Thalassospira sp. TSL5-1: one gene and its partner. The protein of the gene in region 2 interacts with the protein of the main gene of each other region in a pairwise test. Links are inferred from orthologs where the notes say so. Each region holds a gene or a part of one and is shown on either strand. Other genes may lie near its edges. The genes, in order: cyoB and LF95_RS17065.

What was found.
Region 1: the proteins of LF95_RS17065 (region 2) and cyoB interact in binary tests that used the Escherichia coli proteins (3 or more experiments, as listed by UniProt). The link is inferred for Thalassospira sp. TSL5-1 from one-to-one orthologs.

Annotation. Positions count from the first base shown.
Region 1 is NZ_KV880639.1:333,707-337,008, forward strand. The notes cover bases 321-3,298. They hold cyoB (cytochrome o ubiquinol oxidase subunit I), read right to left. Parts: upstream 2,823-3,298; coding sequence 819-2,822; downstream 321-818. Other genes in these bases: cyoC (cytochrome o ubiquinol oxidase subunit III), read right to left, coding at 321-808; cyoA (ubiquinol oxidase subunit II), read right to left, coding at 2,899-3,298. Also shown: LF95_RS18400 (cytochrome o ubiquinol oxidase subunit IV), read right to left, coding at 1-188; more of cyoC, read right to left, coding at 185-320; more of cyoA, read right to left, coding at 3,299-3,302. UniProt on the Escherichia coli protein: Cytochrome bo(3) ubiquinol oxidase is the terminal enzyme in the aerobic respiratory chain of E.coli that predominates when cells are grown at high aeration.
Region 2 is NZ_KV880639.1:33,569-36,793, forward strand. What follows is about bases 325-3,225. They hold LF95_RS17065 (aminotransferase), read right to left. Parts: upstream 2,408-3,225; coding sequence 1,241-2,407; downstream 325-1,240. Other genes in these bases: LF95_RS17060 (Gfo/Idh/MocA family protein), read left to right, coding at 325-1,121; LF95_RS17070 (P-II family nitrogen regulator), read left to right, coding at 2,905-3,225. Also shown: more of LF95_RS17060, read left to right, coding at 117-324. UniProt on the Escherichia coli protein: Shows aminotransferase activity with methionine and histidine as substrates, and to a lesser extent also with phenylalanine.

The DNA of each region.
Region 1 (3,302 bases), 300 kb from region 2 along the record:
ACGGCAATGGCGGTTGCGGTGCTGCTTGAAAGCACATCCGCCATCACCAGCCAGAACGGAATGGCTGTTAGGATAACCGACAGGATAAAGCCGGTCATATATCCCTTGAAGGAACCGTGGGCGGCGCCATCACCATGACCGTGGTCATGATCATGCCCGTGGGAATGGTCATTCGCGTGCGAGGTCATCCCAGAACTCCCATCAGATAAACAAAGGAAAACACACCAATCCAGATCACGTCCAGGAAGTGCCAGAACAGGCTGAGGCACATCAGGCGGCGCTTGTTGGCTTCACCCAGGCCGTATTTGCCAACCTGGACCATCAAGGTGATCAGCCAGATGATACCGCAGGTGACGTGCAAACCGTGGGTTCCAACCAGCGTAAAGAACGAGGTCAGGAAAGCACTGCGCTGCGGACCGGCACCTTCGGCAATCAGATGCGCAAATTCGTAAAGCTCAAGGCCCACGAACGCGATACCGAACAGACCGGTAATTGCCAGCCAGACCAGCGTTCCCTGTAGCTTGTTCTTTTCCATCGCCAGCATGGCAAAGCCATAGGTGATCGACGAGAACAGCAACATCGAGGTGTTGATCGCAACCAGCGGCAGATCGAACAGATCCTGCGGACCAGGCCCACCTGCATAATTGCGGCCAAGAACACCATGTGTTGCAAACAGGACCGCAAAGATGAGGCAGTCGCTCATCAGATAGATCCAGAATCCAAGCATGGTGCTGCTTGGCGCGTGCGGCTCTTCCTTAACCAGGAAGACCGGGGTCTCCGTATTATTCACGGCAGATTGCGTAGCCATTATCGAGTTCTCACGCCTTTTTTGCCAGAAGCCGGGTTCGTGCGTCTTCGGTCTTCACGACCTGCTCTTCCGGAATATAGAAGTCGCGGTCATAGTTGAACGAATGCCCGATGGCGACAGCAACCATCGCAACAAAAGCGACAATGGCCAGCCACCAGATATACCAGATCATCGCAAAGCCAAAGACAACGGACAGTCCAGCAAGGATCGCCCCCATACCTGTGCTCTTGGGCATGTGAATGGACTTGAACCCTTCGGTCGGACGGACAAACCCGCGCTGCTTCATGTCCCACCACGCATCGTGGTCATAAACAATTGGCGTGCGCGCAAAGTTATATTCCGGCGGCGGCGACGAGGTCGACCATTCCAGCGTGCGTGCATCCCACGGATCGCCCGTTACATCGCGCAGCTTTTCACGGTTCTTGATGCTGACAAAAAGCTGCATCAGGAAGGAACCGATACCAACAGCGATCAGAACAGCACCGAAGGCGGCAATGATGAACCAGATATGAAGCGAAGGATCATCGAAATGGTTCAGGCGGCGGGTAACGCCCATCAGGCCAAGCACATAAAGCGGCATGAAGGCGAAATAGAAGCCGATAAACCAGAACCAGAAGGACATCTTGCCCCAGAACGGATCAAGCTTGAAGCCGAACGCTTTGGGGAACCAGAAATTGATCCCGGCAAAGACACCAAACACAACGCCACCGATGATCACGTTATGGAAGTGTGCGATCAGGAACAGGCTGTTATGCAGCACAAAGTCAGCGGGCGGAACAGCAAGCAGAACGCCGGTCATACCACCGATAACAAAGGTCAGCATAAAGCCGATCGTCCAGAGCATCGGCACTTCAAAGCGAATACGCCCCTTATACATGGTAAACAGCCAGTTGAACATTTTCGCACCCGTCGGGATGGAAATGATCATGGTGGTGATACCAAAGAAGGCATTGACGCTGGCACCCGACCCCATCGTAAAGAAGTGATGCAGCCAGACCAGATAGGACAGGATGGTGATCACAACCGTTGCATAGACCATCGAGCTGTAACCGAACAGCCGTTTGCGACAGAAGGTCGACACAATTTCCGAGAAAATGCCAAAGCAGGGCAGGATCAGAATGTAAACCTCGGGATGCCCCCAGATCCAGATCAGGTTCACATACATCATCACGTTGCCGCCCATATCATTGGTAAAGAAATGGGTGCCGACATAACGGTCAAGTGTCAGAAGAGCCAGAACAGCAGTCAAAACCGGGAACGAGGCAACGATCAGGACGTTGGTGCAAAGCGCGGTCCAGGAAAAGACCGGCATTTTCATCATCGACATGCCCGGGGCGCGCATTTTCACAATCGTCGCAATCAGGTTAACCCCTGATAACAATGTTCCCAGACCGGCGATCTGCAAACCCCAGATATAATAGTCAACACCGACGCCGGGACTGTGAATAATGTCGGAAACCGGCGGATAAGCCAACCAGCCGGTACGGGCAAACTCACCGATAAAGAGCGACAGCATGATCAAAGCGGCACCGGCCGTTGTCATCCAGAAGCTGAAATTGTTCAGAAACGGGAATGAAACGTCGCGCGCGCCAATCTGCAGCGGCACCACAAAGTTCATCAGACCAGTGACGAACGGCATGGCAACAAAGAAGATCATGATCACGCCATGCGCGGTAAAGATCTGGTCATAGTGGTGCGGCGGCAGAAAACCCTCGTTTCCACCAAACGCCATGGCCTGCTGGGCACGCATCATCAGCGCATCGGCAAAGCCGCGCAGCAGCATGACAACACCAAGGATCATATACATCACACCGATCTTTTTATGATCGACAGACGTGACCCATTCGCGCCACAGATAACCCCATTTACCGAAATAGGTGATACCACCCAAAACGACGAGACCACCGAATGCAACACCAATAAAGGTCACAATCAGGATGGGCTCGTGATACGGAATTGAATCAAGGGAAAGCCGACCAAAGATCAACTTTAACAGATCCGTGTTTGAAGACATCGGTTTACTCTTCTTTTCAGTGTGGCTGTGTCAGACACAGCCACCAAGGTCCGATAAAATCGGGATCGCGTTTCAATCAGAGCTTCGCAGCCGGCGTTTCCTTGTCGGATGCCGATACCGGAGAATAACCCTCTACCGAACAAATGCCGACTTCCGACCCTTCCAGGGAAGGAAACAGCTCGGCGTGTTCGTCATGGGACTTCCCGCCTTGTTTGTCGCGCATGTGATCCATCATCATCATTTCATCCATGCACATTTTGCCCGCTTCGACACAACGGTTCAAAATGGCGTGATAAAGTTCCGGATCAACACTGTTATAATATTCAACCGGGACGGCCGTGCTCGGCTTGACCAGGTCAAGATATTCGCTGCGACCAAGTCCGGTAGCACCATCCGCTTTCACTTTGGTAACCCACTGATCAAAATCAGCCTGGCTCAGACCATGAAACTTGAAGTGCATGTCCGAAAAGCCATCGCCAC
Region 2 (3,225 bases):
ATATTTCTCTTGCGTCAGGACAAAATGGGAACAATTAAATCAGCGCGATATCATGAATCCGGCACATTCTGATTTCACAATCAAATGCCGACCGAAAGAAGAAAACGGAGAATCCGATGAAGTGGGGCGTGATCAGCACAGCCAATATTGGAACGGCAAAAGTCATTCCGGCAATGCAGCAAAGCGACAAGCTGGAAATTCTGGCCATTGCTGGCCGCGACCTTGAAAAAACCCGCGAGGTCGCCGAAAATTTGCGCATTCCACGCGCCTATGGATCTTATGAAGAATTACTGGCCGATCCCTCGATCGAAGCTGTTTACAATCCACTGCCCAACCATTTGCATGTTGAATGGACCATCAAGGCACTGGAAGCCGGAAAACATGTTCTGTGTGAAAAACCAATTGGCTTGAACACCGAAGATGCCGAACGTCTGATTGAAGCGCGTGAGAAAAGCGGCAAACAGGTACTGGAAGCCTTTATGGTGCGCCACCACCCGCAATGGCAGCACGCCCGGGAACTGGTCAGCAGCGGACAAATTGGCGAACTCACCGCCATTCAAAGCATTTTCACCTATCACAACACCAATCCGGCCGATGTGCGCAATAAAAAGGACATTGGCGGCGGCGGATTGCTTGATATTGGCTGTTACTGCGTTATCGGCCCGCGCTATATCACCGGGCGCGACCCGGTGCGCGTTGTCTCGCTAATGGACAAAGACCCGAAATTTGGCACCGACCGCCTGGTGTCCGGTTTGCTGGATTTTGGCAGCGGCGTACAGGCAAGCTTTGTCTGCGGCACCCAGTCTGCCGCCGTACAGCGTGTGCATATCCTGGGTACAGAAGGCCGAATTGAAATTGTCATGCCCTATAACCCTGTACCGGAGAACCCGGCCGTCATTCGTGTTGGCACCCAAAAACAGCCCGGCTTTGACGAAGCACGCGAAATTTCCTTCCCGATTTGCAACCACTATACCCTGCAAGGTGAAAACGCGACGGCGATTTTCGAGGGCAGCATCACAGCCGATTATCCGATTGAGGATGCCATCCAAAATATGAAAATCCTCGACAGCATTGCCCGATCTGCCAGGACCGGAAGCTGGGAAATGGTTGACCACCAATAAGGCTCTCCACCCGCCGTCTTTGACGGAACGGGATCGGACCTTAAAGACGGACACAAAAAAGGACATCGCCCAGCACGCGATGTCCTTTTCTTTTGCCTGTCGTGCGCAGACCGGAACGATCAGGCGGCAAAAACCTTTTTCATCCGCTCAATCGCCTCTTCCATAATGGCTTCACGCTTGCAGAAGCAAAAACGAACAAAGTGGCGCACGTCACCCTGCTGATAAAAAGCTGACACCGGAATCGCGACAACCCCGACCTTTTCGATCAAATATTGGCAAAAGGCCTCGTCGTCGCCCTCAAACCCCAGCGGGCGGAAATCGCAGGTAATAAAGTATGTGCCCTGGGAATCGAGCACATCAAACCCCACCTCGCGCAATCCCTTCATCAGGTAATCGCGCTTGTTTTCCATAACGGCAGTAAAACCGTTAAAATAGCTGTCATCCTGATTAAGACCATAAGCCACGCCATATTGCAGGTTCGGTGCCGTTGTAAAAACCAGATATTGATGCGCCTTGGAAATCGGCTCCAATAATTTTGCACAGGCCGTGATATACCCCACCTTCCAGCCGGTCAGCGAAAAGGTTTTTCCCGCCGAGCCAATACGCACACAGCGATCCCGCATACCGGGAAAGGTCATCAGCGGACGATGCTTGCGACCGTCAAACACCAGATGTTCATAGACCTCGTCACACAGAGCATAGGCATCATGACGGGTCACAAGCTCTGCCAGGAACGCCAGTTCATCATCTGTAAAAACCTTGGAGCAGGGATTCATCGGCGAATTGATCAACACCAGCTTGGTTTTGTCCGAAAAGGCTGCGGCCAGTTCTTCACGGGGCAATTCCCAATGGGGCGGAGTAACCCGCACCAGCTTGGGAATACCGCCCGCCAGCTTCACAATCGGCAGGTAACTGTCATAAAGCGGCTCGATCAGGACAACCTCGTCCCCCGGTGCGACCAGCCCGAGAATGGCATTTGCCAGGGCCTCCGTCGCGCCTGCCGTCACCATGACTTCGCTATCAGCATCAATATCGAGATCATAAAACCGTTTATTATGGCGGGCTACGGCTTCACGCAGTTCGGGAATGCCCATCATCGACGGGTACTGGTTGGACATGTTCATTGTCGCATCGGCCGCTGCCTGGCGAATATCTGCCGGGCCGTCGGTATCGGGCGCGCCCTGCCCCAGATTGATGGCATTATGTTTGCGCGCCAGGCCACTCATGACCTCAAAAATCGTAATGCCGCCCGATGCAAACAGTGGATTGCCAATGAAATCCGACATCTTGAACCGTCCTTTTTATCTGATTCTGGTCTGTATGCGCCCCGGCTGACTTTCTGTTCAGCTTAAACGCATATCTCTGTTTATTCTTACGTTTCTGCCACGATGACACGCCAATGACCAGCGCCGCGCGCCATCACCGGCAATAAATCACCCCAGGCCCTTATCGCACACCCGCACAAATAGAATCGGCCTGACAAATACGGACGCATCTTTACGTGATTTGCACACGAAAATGACAATTCGGCGAGTGCAGGTTTTATAAATTTCGCGACGGCCTGCCACAACATCATAAAATTGCATATTATTTACGCAACCTGCACAAAATATAGCCACGTCGCCGTAAAAATTCTCGGTTAACCGATGGGTTTTACTAGGTTTTATTCATAAGACTCCCTAGAATATCGCCACTCGGCAGCGGGAGCTTAAAACTGGCACGCGCCGTGCTAACCATATTGACCGAGTTCATCGCAACTCTCGCAAAAAGCAGAGGGCGCTTAATGAAAAAGATTGAAGCCATCATCAAGCCATTCAAGCTTGACGAGGTTAAGGAGGCCCTTCAGGAGATCGGCCTTAAAGGGATTACCGTTACCGAAGCCAAGGGCTTTGGCCGTCAAAAAGGCCACACGGAACTTTACCGTGGCGCCGAATATGTGGTCGATTTCCTGCCGAAGGTGAAGCTTGAGATTGTTGTCGAAGACACGCTGGTCGAGCGTGCAATCGAGGCGATCCAGCAGGCCGCCCATACCGGTCGGATCGGCGATGGTAAAATTTTCGTATCCTCGCTTGAGGACGCGATCCGTATCCGTACCGGCGAACGG